DNA from 3 places in the Mesorhizobium sp. B1-1-1 genome. Region 1 is predicted to be linked to each of the others. Evidence: predicted binding sites of a transcription regulator. Region 1 holds the regulator's gene; each other region holds the start of a gene.
The links. The regulator LexA, encoded in region 1, represses DNA repair genes until DNA is damaged. The targets are predictions, from matches to a motif close to TGTTCNNNNTGTGTTCNG.

Region 1 (3,532 bases):
CCCTCGGCGACGATGACTGACCTGTCCGGCCGCATCCCGAGTGCCGCATGCAGCACCTTGTAGATGTTGATCGAGGTGGTATCGCAGACCACCGTCTGGCCGGCGGCGGCCCCGATCAGGCGCCCGAGTTGGTCGCCGAGTTCGACCGGCATGTCGAACCAGCCGGCGGTGTTCCAGGCGCGGATGAGATCCTGCGCCCACTCCTGCGTGGCGGCCTTCTGCAGCTCGCCGAACACGGCGGGCGAAGCGGCGCCCAGCGAATTGCCGTCGAGATAGATCACCCCCTGGGGCAAGGTGAAGCGGTCACGCATGGCACGCAGCGGATCCGCGGTGTCCATTGCCTCGATCGCTGCGAGATCGGGAATTTTGCTCATGGTCGCGATGTTCCTCGGTGAGAAGAGCGCCCTGGAAACGGGCCGGCTGTTTTGCCGCCCGGGCAAGGGCTGGCCGCATAGAGGCGCAAGAACAGGGTGAACGCCCGGTTCGATCTTTGCTCGATTTCCGCCCGAGGCAGTTCCTCGAGCACCCCAACGATCCGGCGAACCTGGAGATCGCCGATCAAAAGACTGATGTAGATGTCGGCGGCTTCGGCAGGATCGTCACAGGCGATCAGGCCGGCCCGACTTGCGGTTCGAAGCAGGTCGCCAACAAGCGGCATTATGGTATTGCGGCCGAATTGCGCGATCGATTGGCCAAGCGTGCCTGTATCGTTGACGTCGCCGGCCGCGGCGCGATTGAGCGCCACCGCCTTGTCGCCCGTCACGAGGGTCAGCAGGACTGGCCCGAGCAAGTTCAGGGTTTTGAGCGGATCGCGCGCCTGGTGAAGGGCGTCCTCCAGCAGCTTCCTTGCCTCTCCCGCATTGGCTTCGATCAAGGATCGAAACAGGGTCTGCTTGTTGCCGTACCAGTTGTAGAGGGTTTCGTTCGAGGCCGATGCCCGCTTGGCGATAGCAAGCAGGGAGGCGCTCTTGTAGCCGGTTTCCCGGAGCACCGCATAGGCGGCCTCCTCTATCCGTTCGCGTCGCGCGGCCTGCTTCGGCGTGGTCATTGGTGTTCCTCTTCGAAAACCGTACATTATTATACGGTTTCGTCAAGCGAACGGGAAGCAAGGAGCGAGCGAACGCAGCCCATCGCGACCAGTGGTGGTGCCTCGTCGTTTTCCGGCAGGAAGTTGGCATTTTGGTTTCGTTTCGTTCACGAGCCGCAGGGGTTTCTAATCCGCCCAAACGCACCCCGCACCTTGCCGGTCACCCAGCTTGCAGGCTTGTGCCAAGAGTGGAGACCGGTCGGGCCACAGGCCATTAACCAAAATAGTTTCAAAGGGCCCGGGAGCGCATTGACGACGGACCGCGCTGGCAGGATGCTGGCTGCGGGAGGGCATTTCGTTTCCGTCGCCTTAACAAATTCATTAAACTTTAAATGGTTGCGGAACACAACTGGAACAGATAGTGTTTGTTCTGGGTTTGTTTTCTGATTCTGGTTCCAGACCCTTCGTGCAATGCCTTTGGGGGCCGCCATGCTCACGCGCAAGCAACATGAACTCTTGATGTTCATCCATGAACGGCTGAAGGAAAGCGGCATTCCGCCGTCCTTCGACGAGATGAAGGAAGCGCTGGACCTCGCCTCCAAGTCGGGAATTCATCGGCTGATCACGGCGTTGGAGGAGCGCGGCTTCATTCGCCGCCTGCCCAACCGGGCGCGCGCGCTGGAGGTGCTGCGCCTGCCGGACTCGATCGCGCCGGGTCTTAACGCGGCAAAGAAGTTCTCCCCGAGCGTCATCCAGGGCAGCCTCGGACAGGGCAGCAGCCCTAGCCGGCAGATCAAGCCGGCGACGTCTTCGCGTCTGCCCGCTGTCGGCAATGACGACGATGCGGTTTCAGCGGTGTCGATCCCGGTCATGGGTCGCATCGCAGCGGGTGTGCCGATCGACGCCATCCAGCATCAGACGCATTCCATTTCAGTGCCGCCTGACATGATCATGGGCGGCGAACACTATGCGCTGGAGGTCAAGGGCGATTCGATGATCGAGGCCGGCATTTTCGACGGCGACACGGTCATCATCCGCAATGCCGACACCGCAAGTCCCGGCGAGATCATCGTGGCCCTGGTGGACGAGGAGGAAGCAACGCTTAAGCGCTTCCGCCGAAAGGGTGCTTCGATTGCGCTCGAGGCTGCCAATCCGGCCTATGAAACACGTATTTTCGGACCGGACAGGGTCAAGGTGCAGGGCAAGCTGGTCGGCCTGATCAGGCGCTACTGAGCGGGGTCGGCGGTGGGCTTTTCGGGTTTACGGTAAGGCGGCAGTCCCCTTGCCTCGCGTGAGAATTTTCGCTGTTCGTGCCAAGGCCGATATGGCCTGTCGACGGCAAAGCTGACCCGTGCCGGTGCCGTCGCCGATTGCCGGTCGAAGAAGACGGCGGCACTTCCCTTACGAGCGAGCTGCCGCTTGGTGATGACGAGAACCAGCGGATTGTGGCAGGGGTCGTAGCCCGCGGGGTCGTTGATGACGATCAGATCCGCATAGGAGCAGGCCCTCCAGGCGTCCTTGCGATCCTCCACCTGCGCGATGATCGCCCCCGAGGTATGCCGGGCCATGCACAGGCCCGTGAAGCAATAGAAAGGCGCTCCCGCCGGAAGTTGCGCGGGATCGAAGATGTCGAACTGTCGGTCTCCGCTGTCGAACAGTTCCGGCGCAACGATGGTTTCGGACTTCAGCGCGCGTTTCCAATTATCGACGGTGAATTCGTTCGGGCGCGCCCGGTTGATCGCGAGCTCGCCGCCGCCGATCGGCAACGCCACCAGGCGGGCATCCTCCGAAATCAGCACGTCCGGCGTGCGCGTGTCCGAGACGGTCAACAGGCCGGCGAGCGCGAAGGGAAGTGCCGCCAGCCGCAGCCATGTCGTGGCCATCGTCGCGATGACCAGGGCGATCGCCACCAGAAGGACGGATTGCTGCGAAATCAACCCGACCGCGTCGACCGGCGAGCGTTGCGAGATCCATCCTGATATGGCGATCATCGCGGCCAGTCCCTTGCCCATCAGATAAAGGGATGGTCCATCGAACCCGAACGGCATCAGCAGCGCGCTGGCAACCGCAAGGAACATCACGACAGAAACGATCGGCATGACGGCAAGATTGGCGAACAGGCTGAGCGGCGACACGCGCTGGAAATGCCAGATGGCGAAAAGCGCCGTGGCGCTTCCCGCGATAATCGAGGTCATCGCCAGCCCACCTGTCGCCAGCAGCAATTTTCGCGTCAGCAGGCCAGGCAAGGTCCGTTGCGGCGGCGGGGTCCGCGCTTTGTCGGCTTTGCGATCCGACCAGCCGGCATAGGCGCCGACCAGGGCCGCGGTGGCGGCGAACGACATCTGGAAGCTCGGCCCTACCACCTCGTGCGGCGACACCACGATGACGGCGATCGCCGAAATAGCCAGATTGCGCATGGTGAGTGCCGCCCGATCGAACAGAACGGCGATCAGCATCACCGCCAGCATGATGAAGCTGCGTTCGGCGGCGACAACGACGCCCGAA
Region 2 (3,532 bases), on a different contig from region 1:
GCGCATGGATGGTTTTTCCGAGGTGTTCCACCGCATTTCCTACGACAAGATCGGCACCTCCACGATCCAGAGCCGGGCGACCGGCGGCGTCGTCAACGCCACCTTCGTCTTCGTGCTGCCGGGCTCGCCCGGCGCCTGCAAGGATGCCTGGGACGGCATCTTGAAGGCGCAGCTCGACTACCGGCACATGCCCTGCAACTTCGTCGAGATCATGCCGCGCCTGGACGAGCACCTGCGGCGCGGCATGTCGGCTCCGTGAAAGCCGAGGCAAGGCGCTGGTTTCACGCCGCGTTTGCCAGGCAGAACACCGCCTTCGCCTTCGAAAGACCATTCCAAACCGGATGCGGCAGGACGTATCGTCTCGCGGCGGCGGCCATCGCCGTTGAAGACGGGCGGACGCGATGACAGTGCATAATGGCGGGTGCCATTGCGGCAACATACGCCTTCGATTTTCAACCGAGCTCGATCCATCGAAAATCGAGGTTCGCGCCTGCCAGTGCTCGTTCTGTACCAAGCATGGCTCGCGCGCCGTCGCCGATCCGGACGGCAGACTGGTCATCTCAGTCAAGGACATCCAGCGATTGAAGAAATACCGTTTTGGATTGGGGACGGCCGACTACCTGATCTGCGGTGAATGCGGTGTCTATACCGCCGCAATCGCCGGAGAGGACGATGCCAGGGCAATCGTCATCATCAACGCCCTGGACGATCAAAGGTCGTTCAGTCAGGAACCGATCCCGGTCGACTACGACGCGGAAAGCAAGACACAGCGTCAAGCCAGACGTCGTCTTCGCTGGATGCCTGTGGAGATGCGTTTTAGCGAATGACCGGCTCGCCGTGGAAGCGCCGGCGCGAGGACCGCGAGACACCGAAACCACTTCCATCATCAGCCGCGGCCTGCGCGCCGGCACCCGCGTGATCGGAAGCTAGCTGCGCGTCACATGTGCAACGCACGTAGACAGAGCAGCTGCAAAATCATTTGGGCGGGCGGTGCTCTTGTGTTGCCGGAGCGGCCCAGATTTCGGCATCCAGCCGCTTGGTCGCCAGGCCGCGAGCGAGGGCCTCGGCGCTGCCGGCTCTTTTCGACAAGGATGTGGCCTGGCGCTTGCTGATCAGCAGCCCGTCGGCCAAGGCACGGTTTCCCGAGAAGATACGGGCCAGGAATGGCGCGCGGCCGGCGCGTGTGCGTGAAAACCGCGCCGCCATGGTTTGCCTCGCTGTATGCGCAACGACCTCGTCGATCCATCCGTCGACCAGCCGCGCGCCCGGTTCCAGCAGCAACAGCCAATCGCCTTTCGCGTGCCGGATGGCCGCCGCGACGCCGTCGGTCGCATACTGGCACCCGGCATGCTCGGCGACGCGATGGGTCTGGTCGGTGGAACCGGTGTCGCAGACGATGACCTCGCGCACCACGCCCTCGACCGCGCCGCCGATCAGCGTCGCCAGGGTGCGAGCGAGGCCCTCCTCGTCATTGTGGGTCTCTATGAGAACGGTGAGCATCATTTGCCGAATAGCGGAAAGCGGAACGCAGCGCCAGTTTTTGCGGCGCACCATAGAAAGTTCTTGCTTTGTTCTCGTTTGGCAAATAGGATTAAATTCATGAGCAGAGCGATTCGAAACAACATGGACAGTCCCTGGGAGCGGGCGAAGATGGAACCGATCATGCGCGCCGACATTGCCGCCTTCGGAGCAGGACGAGCCGAAATGGCCAACGCGATGATCGAGCAGAGCGGCATGCGCGTGCGTCCGGACCGCAACCGCGGCCGGTCGGCAGGCATCAACCCGTCCGGCCGGTTCGAGCCGGTCAGCCGGCATGTCTTCGACGATGGCTGGAACTCGCTGGAGGAACTGCCTCCCTTCAAGACCGAGGTGCAGGTCGAGAAGCCGCGTACCATAATCACCCGCAATGAATCGCCCGACATCTCCTTCGACCGCTCGATCAATCCCTATCGCGGCTGCGAGCATGGCTGCGTCTATTGCTTTGCGCGGCCGACGCACAGTTTCATGGGCCTGTCGCCGGGGCTGGATTTCGAATCCAAACTGTTCGCCAAGCCCGACGCGGCGCGCCTGCTCGACAAGGAACTGTCGAAGGACGGTTACCAGCCGCGAACCATCGCCATCGGCACCAATACCGATCCCTACCAGCCGATCGAGAAGCAGTATCGGATCATGCGCGAGATCCTCGAAGTGCTGGAGGCGCGCGGCCACCCGGTCGGCATCGTCACCAAATCCGCCCTGGTGACGCGCGATATCGACATCTTGTCACGCATGGCCGAACGGGGCCTCGCCAAGGTGGCGTTGTCGGTGACCACGCTCGACCGCATGCTGGCGCGCACCATGGAGCCACGCGCCTCGACGCCGGCCAAGCGGCTGGAGGCGATCAGGCAGCTTGCGGATGCCGGCATCCCTGCTTCGGTCATGGTGGCACCGATCATCCCCGGGCTGACCGACCAGGAGATGGAACGCATCCTCGATTCGGCGCACCATGCCGGCGCACGCGAGGCGGGCTATGTCGTGCTGCGCCTGCCGCTCGAGGTCAGCCCGATCTTCAAGGACTGGCTGCTGCGCCACTATCCCGACCGCTATCGCCATGTGATGTCGCTGATCCGCTCGATGCGCGAGGGCAAGGATTACGATTCGGAATGGGGCAAGCGCATGAAGGGCGCGGGTCCTTACGCCTGGCAGATCGGCCGGCGCTTCGAAATCACCGCCAAGCGGCTCGGTCTCAATGCCGAGCGGCGCACGCTGCGGACCGACCAGTTCGTCGCCGCCGGCAAGGACCAGGAGCAGTTGATGCTGCTTTGAACGACCGCGGCTGTTTGCCGCCGTGGCGAAAAAATCCCGTCCGGCCTGCCCCGGCCTGCAGACGGTGCCCTCCCGGTCCGGCGCCCCACCCGACCCGGAGGGACTTGCGGAGAATCAGAGCCGATGCGAACCTCGCCGCAACATGGCTCGCGCGCGTTCTGATTCTCCGCCTCTCTTCGAAATCATCGAGAAACCCGATTTCTCCTTCGAGACGAAGGCGATGGCCGAAGGCCTGTGGCCGGTCGCGGGGATGGACGAGGCCGGACGCGGCCCGCTGGCCGGACCGGTGGTGGCGGCTGCGGTCGTGCTCGACCCTGCCAACATCCCCGACGGCCTCGACGATTCCAAACGGCTCAGCCATTTGCAACGCGAGGCGCTGTTCGTGCGCATCATCGGCTCCGCGCTCGGCGTGTCGATGGCCTCGGTCAGCGCCGAGGGCATTGACGGCAGCAACATCCTCAAGGCGAGCCTGGAGGCGATGCGCCGTGCGGTCGCCGGCCTGCCGGTGCAGCCGAAGCTCGCGCTTGCCGATGGGCGCGACGTGCCGCCGGGCCTGCCTTGCACGGGGCGCGCGCTGATCAAGGGCGACCAGCGCTCGCAATCCATCGCCGCCGCCTCGATCGTCGCCAAGGTGATGCGCGACCGCATGATGTGCGGCTGCGGCAGCCATCACCAGCACTATGGCTTCGAAGTGCATATGGGCTATGCCACGGTCCGCCATCGCACC
Region 3 (3,532 bases), on a different contig from region 1:
GGGCGGGGTGGGGCTGTTCTGGCGAGCATGTTCGTCTCCTCAGCTGGGAGTTCGGGAGCCGCGAAGACCGTAGGCCTGTTCCGATCCCGTCTGTAATCACTGCTTACATCCTCTGGCCGGAATTGTAAACGGCGATTACATAAGTCGCGGAATCATGCTACAGAGGCGGGGAGTTGCTCCACGAAACGAAGGGAAAGAGATGGCAAAAGCCGAGGCGCCTCATCGCACTGGTTACCACCATGGCAATTTGCGGGAGGTCCTGATCGATGCCGCGGTTCAACTGGTCGAGGAAGGCGGCCCCGACAATGTGAGCGTGCGCGAAGCCGCAAAACGTGCCGGCGTTTCCCCTGGCGCGCCATTCCGTCACTTCAGCAACAAGACCGCGTTGATGACGGCTGTCGCGGAGCAGGCAATGAGCCGATTCCGCTCGGAGATCACGAATGCGGTCGAGAAGGTTGCGACGGACGATCCGATCGAACGCTTTGCCGCTGTTGGAATCGCCTATTTGCGCTGGGCAATTCGAAACCCCACCCACTTCCAGATCATCTCGACACGCAATCTTATTGATTGGGATGCTTCGGAGTCGCTGCGTCACGATAATGAAGCGGTGCGTTCGCTGATGGAAGCGTCAATGGCAGAAGCACAGCGGCGAAACATGCTCCGGTCGGACGACATGGCAGAGACCCAGATAGCCGCGAGGGCGCTCGTCTACGGGCTCGCACGCATGTACATTGATGGACATTTTGCGCAATGGGCAGTGGCAGGACATACCGGGGAGCAGACTGTGCAGAACGTATTAAAACATTTCGTCACACTCATTGTGAAATAACGGCCTGACGTAGAACCGGTCACTCGGCTGCCTCTTCGATCTTCTCCATATCGTCGTCCGAGAGGCCGAAATGGTGGCCGATCTCGTGGATCAGCACATGGGTGACGATGTCGCCCAAAGTCTCCTCGTTCTCGGCCCAGTAGTCGAGGATGGCGCGGCGATAGAGCGTGATGCGGTTCGGGCCTTCGCCGGTCTGCGGGTTCCAGCGCTCGGCGATGCCGCGTCCCTCGAACAGGCCGAGCAGGTCGAAGGGCGTTTCCAGCGACAGGTCGTCCATGATCTCGTCGGTCGGGAATTCGGCGATCTGGATGACGATCTCGCCGGTCAGCTTGCGAAAATCCTCGGGCAGATGGGCGTATGCCTCCAGCGCCAGGAACTCGATCTCGTCCATCGACGGCGAAAGCTGGTCGTGCCAAACGCGGGTCTTGTAGATGCGGGCCATGCTTTGTCCTTTGATCCCGGCATATAGGCTTTTGGGCCACAATCGGCAAATGACGCGGCGGCCAACCCCAGGATTGCTTACGGCACCGGGAGCCGTTTCGCATGGCTTGAGGCGCGGCCGGCTGTCCGACCAATGTTGGCCCTCTTATCGGAGAGGAATAAATTCCCCCATGCGTCTGCTTGACTCTTTGGGTCGCCTCTGGAATCTATTAAGAACATAACAGGAACAATTGTGAGTGGACACTGACCGTCATGGCGATGAGCGCCGTGGCGCGGGAGACTGTTTTTGCCCTGCGCCGCCAGATCGCGAAGATCGAGGGAACGCTGCCCGAGCGCCTGCAGGCGCCGGCCGGCGCGGTTTCCGACGCCGGCATGGCCGCCGCGGACCGCACCGTGGTCCGGCGCGGCATCGCCGTAGCCAGGCCGGATGCTTTCCTGCGCACCGGCATCGGCCGGCTCGATGCCGCCCTCGGTGGCGATTGGGGCGGCGATTTGGGCGGCGGCCTGCCGAAAGCGGCCTTGAGCGAAATCCATGGCATCGAGACCCGCGATGCCGGAGCGGTCGCCGGCTTCGCCCTGTCGCTCGCCAGCCTGATTCTCAAGCCCAGTCTGATCCTCAAGCAAGGGCCGCGATTGCCGGTGCTGTGGATCGGCACCCAGGAGGTTTTTCGGGAGGCGGGTTTTCCCTATGCCCGGGGCCTTCACGCCGCCTTCGGCATCGAGCCGGAGCAATTGCTGTTTTCCGAGGCGCCAAGGCTCGCCGATGCGCTGTGGGTCGCCGAGGAGGCGGCCCGCATGACGGCGCTCGCCGCCGTCATCCTTGAAGTCCGCGGCAATCCGCAGCGGCTGGACCTGACCGCGACGCGCCGGCTGCACGCCCGCGCGCAGAGCGCCGGCCGGCCGGTCTTCCTGCTGCGGCAGGCGGCCGAACCCGAACCGACGGCGGCGCCCGTCCGCCTCATCGTCTCGCCGGCGCCGGCAGGGCCGCGCGACACGGTCGCCGGGCCGCTTGCCGGCTCGATCGGCCGCCCCGCCTTCACCATCAGCATCGGCAAGAGCCGCACGGCCCTGCCAGGACAATTCATATTGGAGTGGAACCCCGATGAACGCATATTCGATGAAAGACGGATTGGGGAAGAACGAGCAAAGAATCCTGTCCCTGTGGTTTCCCTATCTCGCGGCCGAACGGATCCTGCGGCAGCGCCTGGGGCGGTCCTGGCGTTCCCGACCGTCGGATCACCGGCCGCTGGTGATCAGCCATCGCGACAGCAACGCGCAGCGCATCTTAGCCCTCGACGAGCGGGCTGAGGCGCTGCATCTGAAGCCCGGCATGGGCATCGCCGATGCGCGCGCCATGCATCCGTCGATCGACATAATGGAGGCCGATGCCGAAGCCGACCGGCGCCTGCTCGAAGGCCTTGCGGACTGGTGCGACCGCTATACCCCGCTGGTGGCGCTCGACGGGACCGACGGCCTGTTCCTCGACGTCACCGGCTGCACCCATCTTTTCGGCGGCGAACGCGCCATGCTGGACGAGATCCTGTCGCGCTTCTTCCATCAGGGCTTCGACGTCCGTGCCGGCCTTGCCGCGACACCCGGCGCCGCCTGGGCGGCGGCGCGGTTCTGCGGCGACCGCATCGTTGCCGGCGGCGAGGAGGAAAAGCTTCTGGCGGCCTTGCCGCTGGCGGCGCTGCGCATCGCGCCGGAAACCCGCGCCAGCCTGGAAAGTGTGGGCCTGCGCACGGCGGGCGCGGTCATGGCCGCGCCGCGCGCGCCGCTCGCCCGCCGCTTCGGTGCCTCCCTGCTCTTGCGCCTCGACCAGGCGCTCGGCCGTCTCGACGAGGCGGTGTCGCCGCGCCTGCCCGTCGCGCCGCTTTCGGTCGAACGCCATTTGGCCGAGCCCGTCACGCTGACAGAGGACATAGAACGGCTGGTGGGCATGCTGGCGACGACCCTGAAGATCGACCTCGAGCGGCGCGGCGAAGGCGCGAGAAGCCTGGCGCTGCTCTTGTTCCGCGTCGACGGCGCCGTCAGCCGCATCGCGCTCGGTACGTCGCGACCGATGCGCGAACCCCGGCTGATCCAGAAATTGTTCCATGAGCGGCTGGCCGCCCTCGAGCAGCATATCGATGCCGGCTATGGCTTCGACCTGGTGCGGCTTTCGGTGCTGGCGGCGGCGGCCTTCGACATGCCGCAGGCCGACCTGACAGGCGAAACGACCGACGACGGCGCCGATATCGCGCTGTTCGCCGACCGCATCCG

Region 2: a site for LexA is predicted at 1,559-1,576, ahead of FJ986_RS16165 (PA0069 family radical SAM protein). Genes of this name have one in related genera too.
Region 3: a site for LexA is predicted at 1,482-1,499, ahead of FJ986_RS07295 (metallopeptidase family protein). Genes of this name have one in related genera too.

What each region holds. Positions count from the first base shown of each region.
Region 1 covers NZ_VFWW01000006.1:200,302-203,833, reverse strand. Annotated here, with positions in the region: gene kynU (kynureninase) at 1-374, opposite strand, end outside; gene FJ986_RS14090 (TetR/AcrR family transcriptional regulator C-terminal domain-containing protein) at 371-1,048, opposite strand; gene lexA (transcriptional repressor LexA) at 1,517-2,260, shown strand; gene FJ986_RS14080 (ComEC/Rec2 family competence protein) at 2,254-3,532, opposite strand, start outside.
Region 2 covers NZ_VFWW01000007.1:169,880-173,411, forward strand. Annotated here, with positions in the region: gene moaB (molybdenum cofactor biosynthesis protein B) at 1-259, shown strand, start outside; gene FJ986_RS16155 (hypothetical protein) at 582-827, shown strand; gene FJ986_RS16160 (glycosyltransferase) at 976-1,500, opposite strand; gene FJ986_RS16165 (PA0069 family radical SAM protein) at 1,651-2,805, shown strand; gene FJ986_RS16170 (ribonuclease HII) at 2,948-3,532, shown strand, end outside.
Region 3 covers NZ_VFWW01000003.1:337,240-340,771, forward strand. Annotated here, with positions in the region: gene FJ986_RS07285 (hypothetical protein) at 1-29, opposite strand, end outside; gene FJ986_RS07290 (TetR/AcrR family transcriptional regulator) at 200-829, shown strand; gene FJ986_RS07295 (metallopeptidase family protein) at 849-1,271, opposite strand; gene FJ986_RS30725 (hypothetical protein) at 1,523-2,578, shown strand; gene FJ986_RS07305 (DUF6504 family protein) at 2,520-3,532, shown strand, end outside.